3 regions of the Aeromonas aquatilis genome follow, and region 3 is predicted to be linked to each of the others. Evidence: predicted binding sites of a transcription regulator. Region 3 holds the regulator's gene; each other region holds the start of a gene.
What was found. Region 3 encodes LexA, which represses DNA repair genes until DNA is damaged. Its sites were predicted from a motif close to ANCTGTNTNNNNANACAGNT; they were not measured.
Positions count from the first base shown of each region.

Region 1 (6,801 bases), on a different contig from region 3:
ATGTTTAACAATTCCAAAACAATCAGCCTAAATTTATTCTCGCCCATGATGACCGGGTTTTTATATCACCTTTATTTGATTGAAATCAATGTAAAAGGACCCGCAATACATGGCTTTGAAAGGCATTTTTAATCTATTTCACGATTATTGACGCGAGCCGGATCACAAAACATGGCAAATCGTAAAACATTGATTTAAATCAATTTAAAAATTTAACATCCCACCACCACGTTTAATTTGAAAAGCGTGGATGACGCGCCTTTTCCCATGTTACCCGGGTCAGGAGATCTGATTCGAAAACTCAATTTAAAACTGCAAAGAATGCATACTCATGCGAACCAATTTCATCAATCAAAACATTAGATAAACTAATTTGAAGATTGCAATTTTTCTTGTTTGCCGGGGTCGATTCGAACTCCTACAATGCGCCTCGCAGTGAGGGCATACCCTTGGATACAGGCCGGTTAATCCGGGTTCACGGTACGTATTCGACGATCAATTTGAACCTGTCTATTGGAATCGAAGATGAAAAAGTTTGTTGCTAAAACCATCCGTTACTACAAGCTTTCCTTTGTTCAGCTCTATCAACTGAACCGACTCTGAGAGCTCGCGACGGCTCACCTGTTTATTTTCCGGTCTGTGTCCAGACGCACTCACTGTCTGTGAACATCCATCCTGAATTGTCTTTGCCCACCGCATCCGCCGTGGGCTTTTTTTTTGTCCGGATAATAAAAAACCGCCTTTGACGGCGGTTTCATGTTCAAACGACTGTTTTTACTTCTCATCTGGTCGCTGAAGACCGAAATGAGCGTAGGCTCGTGTGGTCGCAATCCGTCCTCTGGGTGTACGTTGCAGATACCCCTGCTGGATCAGATAAGGCTCCAGCACATCTTCGATAGTATCTTTCTCTTCCCCGATCGCGGCGGCCAGATTATCGAGACCCACCGGGCCCCCCATAAACTTGTCTATCACAGCCAACAATAACTTGCGGTCCATGAAGTCAAAACCTTCGTTATCGACATCCAGCATGTCCATGGCGCGGGCTGCAATGGGGCCGTCGATCCGGCCATCGGATTTCACCTGGGCAAAATCGCGCACCCGCCTTAACAAACGGTTAGCAATCCGCGGCGTACCGCGAGAGCGACGGGCGACCTCAATGGCTCCATCTTCCGTCATGTCTAGCCCCAGACAACGGGCACTGCGGGAGACGATATCGGTCAGATCCTTGACGTTGTAGAACTCCAGCCGCTGGACGATACCGAAGCGATCCCGCAGCGGGCTGGTGAGTGAACCAGCCCGAGTGGTGGCGCCAATCAGGGTGAAGGGAGGCAGATCCAGCTTGATGGAGCGAGCTGCGGGTCCCTCCCCGATCATGATGTCGAGCTGGTAATCCTCCATCGCCGGATAGAGCACCTCCTCCACCACAGGGCTGAGGCGATGGATCTCATCGATGAACAGCACATCGTTCGGTTCAAGGTTGGTGAGCAGCGCCGCCAGATCCCCCGCTTTCTCCAGCACCGGGCCAGAGGTGGTCTTGATATTGACCCCCATCTCGTTGGCGACGATGTTGGCGAGGGTGGTCTTGCCCAGACCCGGCGGACCGAAGATCAGCAGGTGATCGAGCGCTTCTCCCCGCTGACGGGCCGCTTCGATAAAGATCTCCATCTGTTCGCAGACGGTATCCTGACCGGTGTAATCAGCCAGCGTCTTGGGGCGGATAGCCCGGTCAATAATGTCATCCTCACGGGCGGCACTGGCCGAGATGAGGCGGTCTGCTTCAATCATCAACTACCTCATACCAGGCTACGCAGGGATTCACGGATGATATCTTCCACCGACATCCCCTCTTTGGCGATCTTGCTGACAATCTGGCTCGCCTGCTGCGGCTTGTAACCGAGGGCCACCAGCGCACTGGCCGCCTCTTCGGTCACATCCGGCGCACGCAATTCGGGCTCACTGGCTGGCAAGGTGACCATGGCCGGAGAGAAGAGATCGTGGCTGACCCAGCCCTTGAGCCGATCTTTCATCTCCACTACCAGCCGCTCGGCGGTCTTCTTGCCGACACCCGGCAGTTTGACCAGGGAACTTATCTCTTCGCGTTCGACACTCAGCACGAACTGGGTAGCTGTCATGCCGGAGAGAATGGCCAGCGCCAGCTTGGGACCGACCCCGTTGGTCTTGATCAGCTCGCGGAACAGCGCCCGCTCCTGCTTGTGGTTGAAACCATAGAGCAGCTGGGCATCTTCGCGCACCACGAAGTGAGTATGGATAGCCGCCTCCTTGCCGATCTCCGGCAAATCATAGAAGCAGCTCATCGGCATCTGCACCTCGTAGCCGACCCCGCCCACCTCCAGCAAGACCTCGGGGGGCTGCTTTTCAATGACAATGCCTCTCAAGCGACCAATCACGACTCTCTCCTCACCAATACAACTATTCGTAAATTGGCTCATAGCATAAAGAATAACTGGATAAGTATCCAGCATAGGGCGGCAACACCCTTGTGGTGAGAGAGGCTTTTTACCCGATTTTCCACCATGCTTGATCGGGTGCAGCCAGTGCACGGGATGTTTCAGCGCTGCACCGGCCCCCGAGCGGGGGATAAACCACTACACTAAACCCGTTCGGAACCTAAACTGGTGCCAATGTCGATACCAAGGAAGGCCATCACATGAAAATTGTTACCACCGCCAAGCTGGGTCTTGCCATCTTGCTCGGCTGCACGCTGGGCATGGGGGTCGTTGGCTGGTATGGCAGCCAGCGGCTAGCCAATCTGCTCTCCTATGTACTGGGCGCCGCCTGGCAGACCGCCGACGGTGCCATGGAGGGCTCCATAGAGCTGGGCAACCAACAGCTACAGATTCAGAAGATGCAAAACGGCACCCCGCTCAATCGCGCTGAACTCGATGCTGCCAAGGCGGCAACCGATGACGCGCTGGCCCGGGTCAGCCAGGGGCAGCTCATTGATGGTGCAGCCCTTGCCACCATGGAACAGCACAAGCAGGACTATCAACAGCAACAAGAGAAGCTGCTGGCGCTCTATCACGCCTATACCGAGGTGGATCAGGCCCTGCATCACAACGCCGATCTGATGGCTCGCCTCTCGACCCAGCTGGAGGTGATTGGCGATGGGGCAGTCGAGGCGCTGACCCAATCCCCCGACCAGACCATCAGCTGGAGCAGCGGCCTCTCCACTCGCTGGGAAGCGGCCGATGGGGGGATGGAGTCCAACATCGGCTTTTTGCGCCAACTCTATGCGCTGGAAAAGATGAACAGACAAGGAGTCACAGAGGCGATCAAGGCCGAGCTGAAAGAGGCGACCGATTTCTACCACGAAGCGGTCGACAGCATGCTCGGCACCGGGCTGTTCGATATCGAGGGAACCGGGGAATTTGCCGGCAAGACACTGTCGACAGAGTATCGCGCCCTGTTGGCCCGGCATCAGCAACTGATGGGACAGTGGGTCAATGCGCTCGGCAGCTATCAGGCCCAGCAGGCCATCTATAAAGCCAGTGCCGATGAGCTGCGACAACAGCTGGTTGCCATCGAGGAGAGCGGCGATGCCACCGTCGAGGATCAGGTGGCCCAGCTCAACGGCATTATCAGCCAGATCCGAACCCTGCTGCTGGGTGGCCTGTTGCTGAGCCTGATCATGGTCACCCTCTGCGGCTTCTGGCTGACCCGCAAACTGGTAACCCCGCTGCTGCAAGTGGACAAACGAATGCAGGATATCGCCGCCGGCGAGGGGGACCTCAACGCCCGCATCAACCTGCAACGGGATGACGAGATAGGCTCGCTGGCCAACAGCGTGGATCGCTTCATCGAGAAATTGCAGAAGATGATCAGATCCACCATGGACAACAACCAGCATATCAGCGAACACGTCCACACCTCGGTCAACCGGGTGGAGGCAATCAGCCAGAGCAGTCGCCAGACTGCCGAACACGCCCAGGCACTGCACCACGACAGTGAACAGATGGTGCAAGTCGCCACCGGTATCTCGGACAACTGCAGTATGGCGGCCCACAATGCCAACGAGGTGCGCCAGCTGACCACCGAGAGCAGCCAGTATGTCGCCTCCGCCAGCGCGGGCATGCAACGGGTGGTACAAGAGGTGAGCGAGTGTGCCATCGCCATCAACTCCCTCAAGGAGCAGGCAGGTCAGATTGGCCAGATCATCTCCACCATCAGCGGTATCTCGGAGCAGACCAACCTGCTGGCACTCAATGCGGCCATCGAAGCGGCCCGCGCGGGGGAGATGGGGCGTGGCTTTGCAGTGGTCGCGGACGAGGTGCGCACCCTGGCTAATCGCACCGCGACATCAAGCGCCGAGATCAGCCAGGTGATCAGCAGCATCCAGCAGCAGACCGAGACCGCCTACCTGATGATGCAGCGCAACCTCAAGACGGTGGAGTCCGGCATGCAGGACTCCGAGAACACCAAGCAGATCCTGTTCAAGGTGGAAGGCGCCATCGACCAGCTGGCCGACATGGTGCAGCAGGTGGCCGATGCCACCGGGCAATTGTCACACCCCCTGAGCCACTCCTCCGACAAGGTCTCCGGCATCAGTCTGCAAGCCAGAACTGGCGAACAGGAGGCACAGGAGTGCCTGCAGCTCGCCTCCTCGCTCCATCAGGCCAGCCTGCTGCAACAGCGCCTGCTCTCCCAGTTCCGGGTATAGCCCCTCGCAGGGATCAACAGCACCAGTCCGTCGTGATGGACTGGTGTTTCGCTCCCCAAGGCGTGGTGCCGGTCTTGGTCCAACAAGAATGGACACCCATCAATATCCTGATTGATGCTCGCCCCATTGCACCCACCGGTCGTATTACCCTCCGCAAGCGAGTTTCATCGCAAGACTCAACATGATGATACCCACCAGCAGATCGATCCCCCGCTGCACCCGACCCCGGGCCAACCAGGGTGCCAGTGCCGCAGCACCCAACGCCAGCGAGTAGAACCACACCAGCGAGGCCAGCATGGCCCCCGCAGCAAAGGCCGGACGCTGGGAGTCGCTCACCTGGCTGCCAAGGGAGCCGAGTAGCATCAGGGTATCGAGATAGACGTGCGGGTTGAGCAGCGTAACCCCCAGCGTCATCGCCAGCACGCTTTTGGCCCCCATCTGCCGGGCAGAATCGGCAAGCCCCTCCCCTTTACCTCGCCAGGCACTGAGCAGGGAACGACCACCAAACCAGCCGAGGAACAGTACACCACCCCAGGTGAGCAGCGACATGCCAAGGGGGCTGGTGGCCAGCAGATTGGCGCCGCCAAATACGCCGATGGCAATCAGGGCGAGATCGCAGAAGCTGCAAAGCGTGGCACTCAGCAGATGGTGATTGCGATGGATGCCCCGGCTCAGCACAAAGGCATTCTGGGCGCCGATGGGGATGATCATGGCCAGGCCAATGGTGAAGCCTTGCAGCGTCGCTGTGAGCATCATGGAGAGTACCGTTCAAAGTGATGAATGAGCGGCACTATAGCGATGGCGGTTCCCTCTTAGAAATTCATTGATTTACTGATTGATTTATTTTGCTAATAAGCCGGAGTCACATCAGCAACACAAGCCCCATCCGAAGCTAGTAGTCAATAGCAGGATCTGACAATTGAGAGTCCGCCGCTCAGCCATGAGAATCAACAGGTTCTATTGCATCAGCTTGGGGAAGTTGGTGACAACTACATGCTCAAGATTCGGCAACAAAATACCACTGCTAACCCCCTTGGCAATGGCCTGATAGCGGTTCATGGAGCCGGTTTTACGGGTGACCTGATTGAGGTGGTAATTGACCGTGCGCTCCGTGATCCCGAGGATGCAGGCGATCTCGCTAGAGGTCTTCCCCTCACTGGCCCAGAACAGGCATTCGGTCTCGCGATCCGTCAGGGCGGCTTGTTGATCCGAATCCCTCAGGCGCACAACCCGGATCGCAGCCTCGAAGATGTAATTGGCCATCCAGGAGAGGATTGGCGAGGACTCCAGCAACAGATCGCTCGAAGCCCGCTCGGAGGTGATGAAGGAGAGGATCCCGTTCTCCCCGGCTGCGCCGTGCAGAGGGAAGGAGATGCCATTGCGCAATCCGAACTCGGCGGCCAGTCTCATCACGTCCATGGCCCCCTCTTGCAGAAAACTGGCCCGCTCATCAAGTCGGTTCCAGTAGATGGGCAGCGTCTGCTTGCGTGCCAGCTGAATCACAGGGTCGCACGCCAGCATGTTGTTATCGGTGTAGGTCTGTACCCAGGAGACAGGGCACTGATTAAACAGCACCACTTTGGGTCTTTGCATCGACATCGGAATGATCAGGGTAAAGCCGTAATAGTCATAACCCATATCGACCGTGAAGCGACCAATCAATCCGGCAAGACGGTCACCATCCGTCACCGAAGTGAAATGCTCCAGATACTCAAACAGTTGCTCTTGTTTCATATGCTAGCCCCCCTGGCCAAGCTTCTGATTATAGCGGCGAACAGGCAGAGAGAGAGTTCAAAATGTTGGTTTTCAAAGGAAAATTGAGAGATCACCCACGAAACGCCGTAGAGAACGAACTCTATCAATTTCGAAATCGCGTCTTTTCCGACCGGCTAGGCTGGGATGTCGAGTCTTATCACGGTTTGGAACGCGACAGCTTTGACACGCCAGACACCCACTGGGTATTGGTCGAAGATGAACAAGGAGTCTGCGCCTGCATCCGCCTGCTCAGTTGTGCCAGTGCCTATATGCTGCCCACTATCTTTCCCACCGCCCTTGCCGGTGAAAGCGCACCACGCACTCCCGATGTCTGGGAACTCACCCGTCTGGCTATCGATGCGCCCCGC
Region 1 is NZ_JBSTYP010000034.1:34,473-41,273, reverse strand. It holds gene ruvB (Holliday junction branch migration DNA helicase RuvB) at 775-1,785, opposite strand; gene ruvA (Holliday junction branch migration protein RuvA) at 1,794-2,408, opposite strand; gene ACW5W8_RS14590 (methyl-accepting chemotaxis protein) at 2,669-4,678, shown strand; gene lysE (L-lysine exporter) at 4,823-5,431, opposite strand; gene ACW5W8_RS14580 (helix-turn-helix transcriptional regulator) at 5,636-6,412, opposite strand; gene ACW5W8_RS14575 (acyl-homoserine-lactone synthase) at 6,475-6,801, shown strand, end outside.
Region 1: a site for LexA is predicted at 2,463-2,482, ahead of ruvA (Holliday junction branch migration protein RuvA). Genes of this name have one in related genera too.

Region 2 (6,801 bases), on a different contig from region 3:
GGAAAAAGGGTGGCCTGCACTGCTGGCGAGTGCGGGGGCCTGGGGCTATGAGGCGGTCTGGTGTCCGTTTGCCGATTTCTTTCGTCGCTATGGCAGCTCGGCGCTGCTGATCCTGGCTCTGATCGCCTGCTATCGGGTTGCCGATGTGGTGATGGGGGTAATGTCCAACAGCTTCTATGTGGATATGCAGTTCAGCAAGACCGAGGTTGCGACTATTACCAAGGTGTTTGGCGTCATCATGACGTTAGTGGGGGCGGCGCTGGGGGGCGTGCTGGTGATGCGCTTCGGCACGCTGCGCATCCTGTTCTTGGGTGCGCTGCTCACCGCCAGCACCAACCTGTTGTTTGCCCTGCTCAATCAGGTTGGTCACAATCTGGAACTGCTGACGCTGATTATCTCGCTGGATAACCTCAGCGCCGGTATCGCTACCGCGGCCTTCGTGACCTATCTCTCCAGCCTCACCAATGTGGCGTTTTCGGCCACTCAATACGCCCTGTTCAGCTCGGTGATGTTGTTGCTACCCAAGTTGCTGGCCGGTTTTTCCGGGCAGGTTGTGGAGCAGATTGGCTACAGTGCCTTCTTTGTCGGAACCAGTTTATTGGGCTTGCCCGTGTTGTTGTTGATTGTGCTTGTCGCCAGAAAAGGGAGTGAGTTGCTCTCAACGGCTGACAAATAGCAAGCGTTTGCGTAGAGTCGGGGGTGATTAGATTCACACTTCCGGATAAAGTTCCCGAGAAGTTGTTTCACCCCCAATTTTATTTGATTAGAATCCCTCTCGCTCCTTGTGGGCAGGCTACGGAAAACCTCAACTAACGCACAAGAGACCAATAAAATGGCCAAATTTACCAAGACTCTGATCGCTGCCGGTCTGCTGGCTGCTGCCGCTACCCCGGCCTTCGCTGCTGACTACAGCGGTGATATCCACAAGAATGACTACAAGTGGATGCAGTTCAATATCATGCACACCATCGATCAGAAGCCCCATGGTCCGGATGGTTACAACGATACTTATTTCGAGATGGAGTTTGGTGGTCGTTCAGGCATTTTTGACCTGTATGGTTACGTCGATTACTTCGATATTTTTGACTCCAAGCACAGCGACAAGCACAAGCAAGAAAACCTCTTCATGAAGTTTGCTCCGCGTGTATCTCTGGATGCATTGACTGGCCAAGACCTCTCTTTTGGTCCGGTGCAAGAAGTTTACGTTGCCACCCTGTTTAACATCGGTGGTGTACAAGGCCTGAATGATGCATTTGTAGGTCTGGGTGCTGACGTTATGGTGCCGTGGTTTGGCAAAGTTGGTATGAACCTGTACAAGCGTCATGCTAACGAAACCTTCAGTGGTCAAGGCGAAGGCTGGAACGGCCAACAGTTCTCCATGAACTGGTTCAAACCTTTCTATACCTTCTCCAATGGCAGCTTCGTCTCTTACCAAGGTTATCTGGATTACACCTGGGGCATGAAAGAAACCAGTCATTCTGATGGTCTGGGAACCTTCCACGGTATCTACTGGCATTCCGACCGTTATGCCGTTGGCTACGGTCTGAAGTACTTCAACGAAATCTACGGTATCGACAACTCTGACGCGTTCAAGTCTACCGGTTTCGGCCACTACTTCTCTGTTACCTACAAGTTCTAATAAAACTTGGGGTACAAAAAAACCGGAGCCTTGGCTCCGGTTTTTTATTTGCCGCGATTGATAGCGTGGCGCGAGTCATCAAGTCGCCACGGCTGAGTGGATAAATCAGTCGCGGAAGTTCTGGAACTGCATCGGTTGACCCAGTTCGGCGCCACGGACCAGTGCCATGGTCTCTTGCAGATCGTCACGCTTCTTGCCGGTGACACGTACTTCATCACCCTGGATGGCGACCTGCACCTTGATCTTGGAGTCCTTGATCAGCTTGACCAGCTTCTTGGCGATCTCTTTCTCGATCCCCTGTTTGAACTTGACGGTCAGATGGAAGCGCTTGCCGGAGTGAACCGAGTCACCCACTTCCATGGAGCTGTTTTCGATGTTGCGCTTGAGCAGGGCTGCGCGCAGCATTTCGACCATCTGCTTGAGCTGGAAATCGGCATCGGCTTCCAGTTTTACCTCTTCCTTGTTCAACTCGAAGCTGGCTTCTACCCCACGAAAATCGAAACGGGTGGCCAGTTCACGATTGGCGTTGTCGACTGCGTTCAACACCTCGTTCATTTTGACTTCAGAGACAATATCGAATGACGGCATAGCCGGAGCTCCTCATGTTGCGTTATCGGGGGGCAAATCTACCAGAAAACGGGCAAATTTGCTGATTTTGATGGGGTTGCTCTGCTAGAATCCCCTGCGCACAGGATGGACGGACCCGTTAGTGTCCGTCAGCGACATCTTCACTTATCCCCGGTAACAGGTTGAGAGGATTGCAACCCTTACCCTGACAGAGTCACACCATGCCAAGCGGATTAAAAAATGCCCGACAGCCCGTTATTCCACCTGTTCCCCCGAAGTGGTCCCTGTTGGGTTGTGGCGCCCTCGGCGGCGTTTTTGCCTCCCTGCTGACCCAGAGCGGTCAATCCACCCGTGTCTTGTTGCGCGAACACCATAAGTCCACGCTCCATCCGGGGATCGATTTCACCTCGCTGGAGGGGCATGTTCAGCTGCTCAATATCGAGCGCGGATTTGTCAGCAACCCCGGCAAGATCCAGCGTCTGCTGGTGATGACCAAGGCCAGTCAGGTGATTGCCGCACTGACGCCGCTGGTGGGTAAGCTCGATGCCGGTGTGCCGATCGTGCTGCTGCACAACGGGATGGGGATTGCCGAGCAGGTGGTCGAGATGTTCCCGCACAATCCGGTGATTGCCGGTGTCACCAGCCATGGCGCCATGCAGTGCGGCCATTTTGTCTTCCGTCATACTGGCAAGGGTGAAACCTGGCTTGGCCCGATCAACGATGCCGCCAAGGCCCACGCCGCGCTCGCGGACGAGCTGGCGCTGGCACTGGGTCAGGCTGGTTGGGATGAACAGGTATTGACGCGCCAGTGGCAAAAGCTGGCCATCAACTGTGCCATCAATCCCCTGACGGCCCTCTACAAGCTGAAAAATGGCGAGCTGGCGGGTCCCCGTTTTGCCGATGCCCTGCAGCAGATCTGCGTGGAAGTGGCGGATGTGATGTGCGCCGAAGGGATTGCGACCACGGCAGAGGAGTTGCAGCGTCGGGTGCTGACAGTGGTGGAGCTGACCGCTGACAATTACTCCTCCATGCATCAGGATATGGAGCTGGGACGCGAGACCGAGATTGAGGCCATCACCGGTTTTCTGTTGGCCAAGGCTGCCCGACATGGCATCGCCGTACCGGTCAATCAGGGCCTCTATCAGGCGATCAAAGAGAAGAGTCAGGTCGCCTGATACGTTACATGGCAGAGCAAGCAGCAAGGAGGCGAACGTGAGTGTACTGGTGCTGGTGGCCCCCGGGTCGGAAGAGATAGAGACGGTCGCCATTGTCGATACCCTGGTGCGAGCCAGCATCGAGGTGGTGCTGGCTTCTTGCTGCCCCGCCGGATCGCGGCAGGTGAAAGCGTCACGCGGGGTACAGCTGGTGGCCGATTGTCATATCGACGAGCTGACCCGCCGGGACTTTGAAGCCATCGTGGTACCTGGCGGCTTGCCCGGCAGTGAAGTGATCCGCGATACCCCGCTGGCCATCGATCTGCTCAAAGAGCAGGCCATCCTTGGTCGCTGGCGCGCAGCCATCTGCGCTGCCCCAGTGGTGGTGTTGCAACATCACGCTCTGCTGGGTGATGCCATCGTCACCTGTCATCCCGGTTTTAAGTCTCGACTACCGATATCGCAGTTGTCAGATGAGCGGGTAGTCAGGGATGAGGTTCATCGCCTTATCACCAGTCAGGGGCCGGGCAGCGCCATCGAGTTTGCGCTCGAACTGGTTCGGGTGCTGCGCGGGGATGAGGTGGCTGCCGCCGTCGCTGGCCCTATGGTGCTGCCTTGAGCTCACTCTGCGGGCGAATCAAGCTGGCCATGCATTGAAAAACGGGCCCCGGTCATTTTGATCGGGGCCCGTTTGTTATCTGCCGTTGTCAGTCACGCCATATTGCCCGACTCAGTAGTCGTACTCTGAGCACTGTTTTTTGTTGTACTCCGTTTTCCAGCGTGCCAACTCCTGTTCAGTGCCGAGTGTGTCCCCTTTCTTGATGGCCTGTTCCAGTATCTCAATCCGGTCGTACAGCCAGCGGCACTCTGCCGTCGGGTTGTTCTTGCCGATGCCGGTCAACGGCAGCAAACAGAGTCCCAGCCAAAGATATTTCATCCCGAACGCTCCTTGTCATTGTGGTAGTAAAGGTCTCCTTGGAGTCTACTATTTTAGCTGCAACGAGAGAGATAGAGCTGCGGTTATCCTTGGGGTAAGATGATGCCGTGTCTGTTTATTTATACAGTGGTATGCGCAAGATCATCCATATCGACATGGACTGCTTTTTTGCCGCGGTGGAGATGCGGGACAATCCGGCGTTGCGGGAGGTGCCGCTCGCCATCGGTGGGGCCTCCGAGCGGCGCGGCGTCATCTCGACCTGCAACTATGTGGCGCGCCGGTTCGGTGGGCGCTCGGCCAGGCCGAGCGCACTGGCGAAAAAACTCTGCCCGCCGCTGGTACTGATCCCGGGGCGAATGGCGGTGTACAAGGATATCTCCCGTCAGCTCAGAGCCATTTTCCTGCGCTATACCGATCAGGTTGAACCGCTGTCGCTGGATGAGGCTTACCTCGACGTGACCCACAGTCGCTGTTGTGGCGGCAGCGCCACCCTGATGGCGCAAGAGATCCGGCAAGCCATCGTCTCCGAACTGGGATTGACCGCCTCGGCCGGAGTGGCACCCAACAAGTTTCTCGCCAAGCTTGCCTCGGAGCAGCGCAAGCCTGATGGTCTGTTTGTCATTCGTCCCGACGAAGTGGCTGAATTTGTCTGCCAGTTGCCCCTTGGCAAACTGCCCGGGGTGGGGCGCAAGACCGCCGAGCGGCTGGAGGCGCAGGGGCTCTACACCTGCGAGCATGCGCGGGCTTTGTCGGCACAAGAGCTGTGCAGTCGTTTTGGCAAGCTGGGGGAGATGCTGGCGACCCGGATCTGGGGGCTGGATGAACAGCCGGTGCAGGCGCACCGGATCCGCAAAACCATCGGGGTGGAGACCACGCTGGCGAGCGATGTTTGTGACGAAGCCGCCTGCCTGACGGTATTGCAACAACTGTTGCCGGAGCTGGAGCGGCGATTTCAACTGGCGTGTCCTGCCGGGCAGGTGATGGGGCAGGGAATTAAACTCAAGTTTGCCGACTTCCACCAGACCACCGTCTATCGCAGTCAGGGTGGCTATCAGCCAGCCCTGTTCGTTCCCCTGCTCAAAGAGGGGCTGCAGCGGGCGCAAGGGCGTTCGGTGCGCCTGCTTGGCTTGGTGGTGGGTTTGCCAAAAGAGGGTGAAGTTAATCAACTCTCGCTGGATTTGCTGTGAGAGAGTTAAGTTTTTGTTTATAAAGTCGATAATCTATCCATATCTGCATGAAGTAGGAATATTGGCATGAGCGCTCTTTCTGTCCAGGGTCGGATTACCTTGATCGCCGGTTGCTGTCTGTTGGTCACCGCTGCCGCCCTGGTTGCCTCTTCGATTTACAACGCGAACAAGATGCAAATGCAGGTGCGGCAAGCCACCCTGCACGAGGCGCAGCAGTCAGCCGAAAACTGGATGAAGGCGATGGGCTCGGAGCAGGCGGCCAAGGTGACCAGCTATCTCGATGAAGCCTATTTTCGTGCCAGTCTGCTGGCGGAGAGCGTGCTGTTCCAGCGCAAGAATGCGGCTGAGAACTTTGTCCCGTCAGAGGCGCTGCGCAGCGCCATCAATCAGCAACTGCACGATGCCGCCGCTTCATCGACCAATTTGCTCGGCGTCTATACGGTGTTCGAACCCGATCAGCTGGATGGGGAAGACAGTAACTATGAGGGCTCGACCGCGCTCGGTGCCAACGACAAGGGGCGCTTCTCCAGTTATTGGGCCTATGATAACGGCAAGCTGGTGCCCGAGGTGCAGAACGAAGATGTGCTGGCTGACGACAGCCCGACCGCTGCCGGTGGTGTTGAAAACGAGTGGTATCGCTGCAGTATTCGCACCCGTGCCCTCTGCCTGCTGGAACCCTATCTGGACGATGTCGGGGGCAAGAAAGTCTTGATCACCTCCGTCTCTGTGCCCTTGCTGGAGCAGGGTACCTTGCTGGGGATGGCTGGTGTCGATATCTCCCTGACCACCTTGCAGGATCTGGTTAGCACCATGGACAAGGAGCTCTATGACGGCAAAGGCAAAATCTTGCTGGTCAGTCATGAGGGGCGCGTGGCGGGGGCCGATGAGTTTGATGTGACCCTGGGGCGGGAGCTGGATCAGAAGTATCAGGCGCTGGCTGCTGACCTGAAAGGGTGGCTCAACCAAGGGCAGGAGCTGAGCCGCTGGAGCAGCGACGGCTCCATACTGCAAACCTTTGTCCCCGTGACCATGCGTGGTACCGATCGCAAGTGGGGCATCTATATCGAATTGCCCCGAGCCGTGGTGCTGGCCTCTGCCCAGCAACTGCAGGATGACCTGGCCAGTGAAGCCAATCGCAGCGTGGTCTCGCAACTGTCGATCGGGGTGCTGATCTCGCTGGTGGCCCTGAGCTTTATCTGGTGGATGGCGCGCCAGATCGTGGCGCCCATTCGCGCCGTGGTTGCTCGCCTCAAGGATATCGCCAGCGGCGAGGGGGATTTGACCCAGCGCATCGAGATCCAGCGACAAGACGAGATT
Region 2 is NZ_JBSTYP010000003.1:87,286-94,086, reverse strand. It holds gene ACW5W8_RS02050 (AmpG family muropeptide MFS transporter) at 1-676, shown strand, start outside; gene ACW5W8_RS02045 (nucleoside-specific channel-forming Tsx family protein) at 833-1,639, shown strand; gene ACW5W8_RS02040 (YajQ family cyclic di-GMP-binding protein) at 1,745-2,227, opposite strand; gene ACW5W8_RS02035 (ketopantoate reductase family protein) at 2,428-3,381, shown strand; gene ACW5W8_RS02030 (DJ-1 family glyoxalase III) at 3,419-3,979, shown strand; gene ACW5W8_RS02025 (hypothetical protein) at 4,091-4,297, opposite strand; gene dinB (DNA polymerase IV) at 4,429-5,484, shown strand; gene ACW5W8_RS02015 (methyl-accepting chemotaxis protein) at 5,551-6,801, shown strand, end outside.
Region 2: a site for LexA is predicted at 4,407-4,426, ahead of dinB (DNA polymerase IV). Genes of this name have one in related genera too.

Region 3 (6,801 bases):
TCGATGACGCCCGCAACGCCAAAACTGGCGGCACCGGGCTGGGGCTGGCCATCGCCTCGGAGGCAATACAGCGCCACGGCGGCACCATTGCGGCCAGCAATAATCACCCGACCGGGCTGACCATCACCATCCGCTTGCCCATCGCCTGACCCTTTTCATCCGGACGGGCGCTGGGTATGCTGGCGCCCCTTCTTGGCTTTACATCTCTTTGCAGGAGCTCGTCATGCTCGATATCGTCCTCTACCAGCCGGAAATTCCGCCCAACACCGGCAATATCATCCGGCTTTGCGCCAATACCGGTTACCGGCTCCATCTGATCGAGCCGCTGGGATTTGAGTGGGATGACAAGCGGGTAAAGCGGGCGGGACTCGACTATCACGAATTTGCCGAGGTGAAGCGCTGGCCAAGCTATGAAGCTTTTCTGGCTGCAGTGGCGCCCAAGCGGGTGTTTGCCTGCACCACCAAGGGCCGCACCGCGCACTCGGCAGCACAATATGCCCTTGGCGACGCCCTGCTGTTTGGCCCCGAGAGTCGCGGCCTGCCCATCGAGATCATCGAGAGCCTGCCATTCGAGCAGCGGCTGCGCATCCCGATGGTGCCCCAGAGCCGCAGCATGAACCTCTCCAACGCGGTATCTGTCTTCGTCTACGAGAGCTGGCGCCAGCTCGGCTACGACGGCGCCATGTAAGCGCCACCGATGATCAGTGGCGGGCGTCGAGCAGATGCCCGCTGCGCTCCAGCCGCCAGCAGGTGACCCCCAGCGACAGACCGCGCCCCACCATCAGCGCCGCCATCGCCGCCCATAACGCGGCCACGCCCCACGACTGACAGAGCCACCAGATCGGGAAGAAACCGCCAAACGCGGCCAGCAACATGCTGTTGCGCATCTCCCGCGCCCGGGTCGCCCCGATAAATACGCCATCCAGCAGGAAGCACCAGACCGCCAGCAAGGGCATCACCACCAGCCAGGGCAGGTGGCGGGTTGCCTCCGCCACGACCGCCGGAATATCGGTGATATAGCCGATAAGGTGGCTACCGAAGAGGGCAAATACCAGAGTAAAACCACTGGCGATGAGGGCGGCCCAGCCCAGATTGAGCACGATGGCCTCCCGCAGTTTCTGCCGATCCCGCTGACCGATGGCTCGTCCTACCATGGCCTCCACCGCATAGGCAAAACCATCGAGCCCGTAGGAGATAAGCATCAGGAAGTTGAGCAGCACCGCATTGGCGGCCACCGCCACATCCCCCAGCCGTGCCCCTTGCAGAGTCATGAAGGCGAAGCAGAGCTGCAAACAGAGGGAGCGCAGGAAGATATCGCGGTTGAGGCCGAGCAGCCGCACTATGGGCGCGAACTGCCGCCAGCGCTGCCAGCCATCCTGCCACACCGTCGGCGCCAGTTGCCGCAGCTGACGGCGTACCAGCCAGATCCCGACCGCCAGCGCGCAGTAGTCCGCCATGACCGAGGCCGCCGCCACACCCCGCACCTGCCAGCCGAGCCCCAGCACAAACAGGGCATCGAGCGCCATATTGACCAGATTGGTGAGGATCAACATCACCATGGGGCTGCGGGCATCCTGCATCCCCAACAGCCAGCCCATGACCACCAGATTGCAGAGCGCCGCCGGGGCGCTCCAGATCCGCACCGCCACATATTGGCCCGCATAGAGCTGCACCTCGGGCGAGCCGCCACTCAGAGCGATCAGTCGTGGCAACAGGGGGAAGAGCAACAACAGCAGCGCCAGACCGAGAGCAATGGCCAGCCCCAGCGCCCGCAGCAGGGTATCTAGCTGGGCACGACCATCAGCTGCGCCGTGCGCCTGCGCCGTCAGGCCGGTGGTCGACATCCGCAAGAAGCCGAGCAGCCAGAAAATGAGGTTGATCAGGGTTGCACCGACCGAAACACCCCCCAGAAACCAGGCCTGACCGAGATGACCGATCACCCAGGTGTCCACCAGCCCCAGCAAGGGGGTGGTGATATTGGAGAAAACCATGGGCAGGGCGAGCGCAAAGACAGCGCGGTGGCGAGAGGGATCTCGCCACCAGGGGGCAACAGCTGGGGTCACGCTCAGTGGCCTGCCAGCTTCAGAATGCGGGCGAAATCAGAGAGCATGGTAGCCATCTGCACCCGGGGCACCTGACCCGGCGCCACCTGCGGGCGGAATACCGCCTGCAGCTTGCCCTTGGGATTGATGAGCACGATGGAGGCGGAGTGATCGATCAGGTAATCCTTCTCCCCCTGATTGGCGATGGAGTAGATCAGCCCCAGATTGCGCACGAACGGGAACAGCTTGTCGTGGGGGGCAGTGGCCGCCTTGAACTCGGGATTGAAGAAGGCGGTATAGGTCTTGAGGCGTGGAATGTCGTCACGCTGGGGATCCGCCGAGATAAACACTACCTGACTATCGGGCGCCATCTTCTTCAGCTGGTCATAGACGGAACGCATATCTGCCAGTGTGGTGGGGCAGATATCGGGGCAGAAGGTGTAGCCGACGAACAGGAAGGTCCAGCGCCCTTTCAGGTTGGCAGGAGTGAACAGCTGGTTGTCCGCATCGGTAAAGGAAAAATCATTGATGTCCCGCCCCGCCGGATAGTAGTCGGCCTGTTCCGGCTGCTCTGGCTGCGTGGCGTAAAACACCAGGATCAGGCAGGCTGTCAGCAGCAGAAAGAGCAGGGGATAGCGGAGCTTCATCATAACAAGAGACCCTTTCAATTCGAGGCAGATGGCCAGCAGTGACCGGACAAGAGAGGGGCATTGTACCCCAGCGAGCCGCCAAGGTGGTTCAACCTTGTGCAACGCCCTGTCAGGAGTCGACCATTTGGCATAATTAATCGCCAGTTGCGGCCATAAAAAAACCGGCCCCCTCGGGTGCCGGTTATGGATGGATTTGTTTGTCTCTTCTGCTCAGGGGCGAGCGTTACGCTCCTGCTGCAACATCTTGCCGATGGCCCGCACGCCGATGGGAATCACGGGGGCCAGCCAGCCCTCTTCCCCCTGGCGATCACCGTGACCCCGTTTGAACAGCAGCACCAGACGCACCACCTTCTCTTTCGGGCATCCCAGCCAGAGCGTCCAGTGCGAACCACGATGGTGCAGCCAGAGACCGTAAAACCAGGTCATCCGGCTGCCTTTGACAAAACGGGTGATTGACGATTCCGCTGGCGCAGCCCCAGCCTCTGAATCCCATGGCGATCTTGATGCCATACCAGTCCTCCTTGACCGACAGGTCATGTTGCTTCGTCGGCCTGAACTGGGAACAGGCCCGTCACGACTATCTGCAACCATTACGAGTGGTCCCCTTTGCCTGACAAGGCTCGGGATCTCCCCACTCCCCCTTCATATCCCGTGAAGGTGTACTGCCCGATTCTCGTTGTTACCGGCCCTCCCGTACCGACGCATTGTGATGGTCAGAGGGAGGTGCCAAGCCCTGTCTCGGCGACAGGGCACTGATCTGAGCATATATCTGAAATGGATGATTGGTAGCCGGTCGCGCAGGACAAAAATGCCGCCACCGATGATCTGTTTGATATGACAAGGAAAGTGCGCCAGAAACAGCACGGCCTCCCGAAGGAGGCCGTGTGGCAAACGCAGTTGGCGGGGATGATTACATCCAATCGGCGTTGCGGATTACCCCGACAGCCAGCCCCTCGATGGTGAGCTGCTGGCAGGAGAGATCCACCTCGATGGGGGAGAGCTCTTCATTCTCCGGCAGCAGCCATACCTGACTGCCCTTGCGCTGGAAGCGCTTGACGGTGACATCCTCATCGAGACGGGCGACCACCACCTGACCGTTGCGCACCTCCTGGGTCTTGTGCACCGCCAGCAGATCGCCATCCAGAATGCCGATGTTCTTCATGCTCATCCCCTGCACCCGCAGCAGAAAATCTGCGCGCGGGTGGAACAGGGCGGGATCCACCTGATAGTGGCTCTCGATATGCTCCTGAGCCAGGATAGGTTCACCGGCAGCCACCTTGCCGATGAGCGGCAGGCCGCTCTCTTCCAGCACCTCTTCCTCTTCGAGCAACAGGCGAATGCCGCGGGACGTGCCCGGCATGATCTCGATGACCCCTTTTTTGGCCAGGGCCTTCAGATGTTCTTCGGCCGCATTGGCCGACTTGAAACCAAGCTTCTGGGCAATCTCGGCACGAGTCGGCGGCATACCGGTCTCGCTCATGTTCACCTTGATCAGCTCCAGCACTTCGGCCTGGCGGGGGGTAAGGGGTTTCATAGAATTGGCACCTGTCTTTTTATACAGCACACTGGCAGTATATACAGTGCAGTGGCCAAGGCAAGGCACAGCTGACATTTGTCGCAACCAACCCCTCATTTACGGCTGTTTTGATCCTGCGCAGCCGACTCATCGTACCTCTCGGCGACAAGGGGCTGTCGATTTGCTATGCTCACGCCGCATTTTTTTGGAGAGCAGACGCACATGTCCCTAGGACAGAAGATTTCCAGAGCCATCTTGCAATGGCCGGTCAGCGGCTTGGTCAATCACAAGAGCCTGCCGGAAAATCCCATCACAGAACTCAATCTGGATCCGGCCAGACCCATCGTCTATGCCCTGAAAACCAGTTCGATCACCGACCTGATGACCCTGCAGCAGTGCTGTGAGGATCTCGGGCTGCCCGGTCCCTTCACGCCGCTGGAACTGAACGACCAGCTGCTGCCGCGCTATGTCTGTCTGGATCGTCCGCCTCCCCTGTTTGGCAAACGCAGCAAACCGCTCCCCTTCCTGCAGGAGTTCCACCAGCTGCTGGATCTGCACAAGCAGGATCCCGAACTCGATATCCAGGTGGTGCCCGTCACCCTGTTCTGGGGCCGCGCCCCGGGTCGGGAAGGGGAAGAAGCCTCCGGCCTCAACATCATCAGCAGCCTGGCGCCGAACCGGCTAAAGAAGGCGCTCATCGTGACCCTCAAGGGTCGCGAGAATCTGGTGCGCTTCTCGCCGCCGCTCTCCCTGCGCTACATGGCCGACAAGCACGGCACCGACGAGGCCATCGCCCACAAGCTGGCGCGAGTGGCCCGTACCCACTTCAGCCGTCAGCAGCTGGCTGCCACCGGCCCGAAACTGCCGAACCGCAACCTGCTGTTCAAGCAGTTGCTCGACTCCGCGGTGATCCAGCAGGCGATTGAAGAGGAGGCCCAGCGCGAGGGGCTCAGCCTCGAGAAGGCGCAAAAGCGCGCCCATGGCTACATGGACGAGATCGCCTCCAACTTCTCCTACCGGCTGATCCGCCTGGGCGAGAGCTTCCTCGGCTGGCTGTGGAACAAGCTCTACCGCGGTTTGTCGGTCAATGGCGCCGAGAAGGTACGCCAGCTGGCGCAGGAGGGGCACGAGATCGTCTACGTCCCCTGCCACCGCAGCCACATGGACTACCTGCTGCTCTCCTACGTCATCTACCACCAGGGGATGGTGCCGCCCCATATCGCGGCAGGCATCAACCTCAACTTCTGGCCGGCGGGCCCGATCTTCCGCCACGGCGGCGCCTTCTTCATTCGCCGCACCTTCAAGGGCAACCCGCTCTACAGCACGGTATTCCGGGAATACCTCAACCTGCTGTTTGCCAAGGGTTACTCGGTAGAGTTCTTCACCGAAGGTGGTCGCTCCCGTACCGGCCGTCTGCTACCGCCCAAGACCGGCATGCTGGCGATGACTCTGCAGGCGATGATGCGCGGGCTGGACAGGCCGGTCACTCTGGTGCCGGTCTATCTGGGCTACGAGCACGTGATGGAGGTGAACACCTACCACAACGAGCTCAAGGGGAGCCGCAAGGAGAAGGAGAGCTTCCTGCAGGTGCTCGGCATCCTGCGCAAGCTGCGCAACTACGGCCGTGGCTTCGTCAACTTCGGCGAACCGCTGACCCTCAACAGCTACCTGAGCGAACATGTCCCCGACTGGAAACAGCACATCGGGGAAGAGGAGCGTCCGGAGTGGATGGCGGGCACCGTCAACAATCTGGCCGAACTGCTGATGACCCGCATCAACGGCGCTGCCGCGGTCAACGGCCTGACCCTGAGCGCGCTGGCGCTGCTGGCCGCCGAGCGCCACGCCCTGACCCGCGACGAGTTGCAGGCCCAGCTCAACACCTATCTGGATCTGCTCAAGGCTGTGCCCTACAGCCCGCAGAGCACCATTCCGGATGAGGATGCCAAGACCCTGCTGGATCAGGCGATGGAGCTCAACAAGTTCGAGGTGAGCGAGGACAAGCTGGGGCAGATCATCAGTCTCGACCGCTATCAGGCGATCCTGCTGACCTACTACCGCAACAACATCCTCCACCTGTTCGCCATGCCCTCTCTGGTGGCGGCACTGATCGAACGGTGCGAGGGGATCTCCCGCAGCGAGATCATGGCCCGCTGCATCGACATCTATCCGCTGCTCAAGACTGAGCTGTTCCTGCGTTATGAAGAGGAGGAGCTGCCAGCGCTGGTTGATAGCCTGCTCGACGCTCTGCAAACCCAGCAGCTGATCGAGACCCGCGATGACGGCTACTGGGTCAATCCGGCCAACCAGATGCGCCTGCTGCTGCTGGCGGAGAGCATTCAGGAGACCCTGCAACGCTACGCCATCGTGCTGACCCGGGTACTGGCCCAGCCTCATATCGAAGCGGAGCAGCTGGAGGCGGACGGCCTGATGATGGCAGAGCGCCTCGGCACCCTGCACGGCATCAACGCCCCCGAGTTCTTCGACCAGAAGCTGTTCAGCACCCTGATCCACACCTTGCGCAAAGAGGGTTACCTCTCCCCAGAGTGCAAGCCGGATCTCGGCCGCTTCCAGGCGCTGGCCGACAATATAGTGC
Region 3 is NZ_JBSTYP010000045.1:10,269-17,069, forward strand. It holds gene ACW5W8_RS16870 (ATP-binding protein) at 1-149, shown strand, start outside; gene trmL (tRNA (uridine(34)/cytosine(34)/5-carboxymethylaminomethyluridine(34)-2'-O)-methyltransferase TrmL) at 224-688, shown strand; gene dinF (MATE family efflux transporter DinF) at 702-2,063, opposite strand; gene ACW5W8_RS16885 (SCO family protein) at 2,066-2,692, opposite strand; gene ACW5W8_RS16890 (hypothetical protein) at 2,903-3,118, opposite strand; gene lexA (transcriptional repressor LexA) at 3,603-4,226, opposite strand; gene plsB (glycerol-3-phosphate 1-O-acyltransferase PlsB) at 4,431-6,801, shown strand, end outside.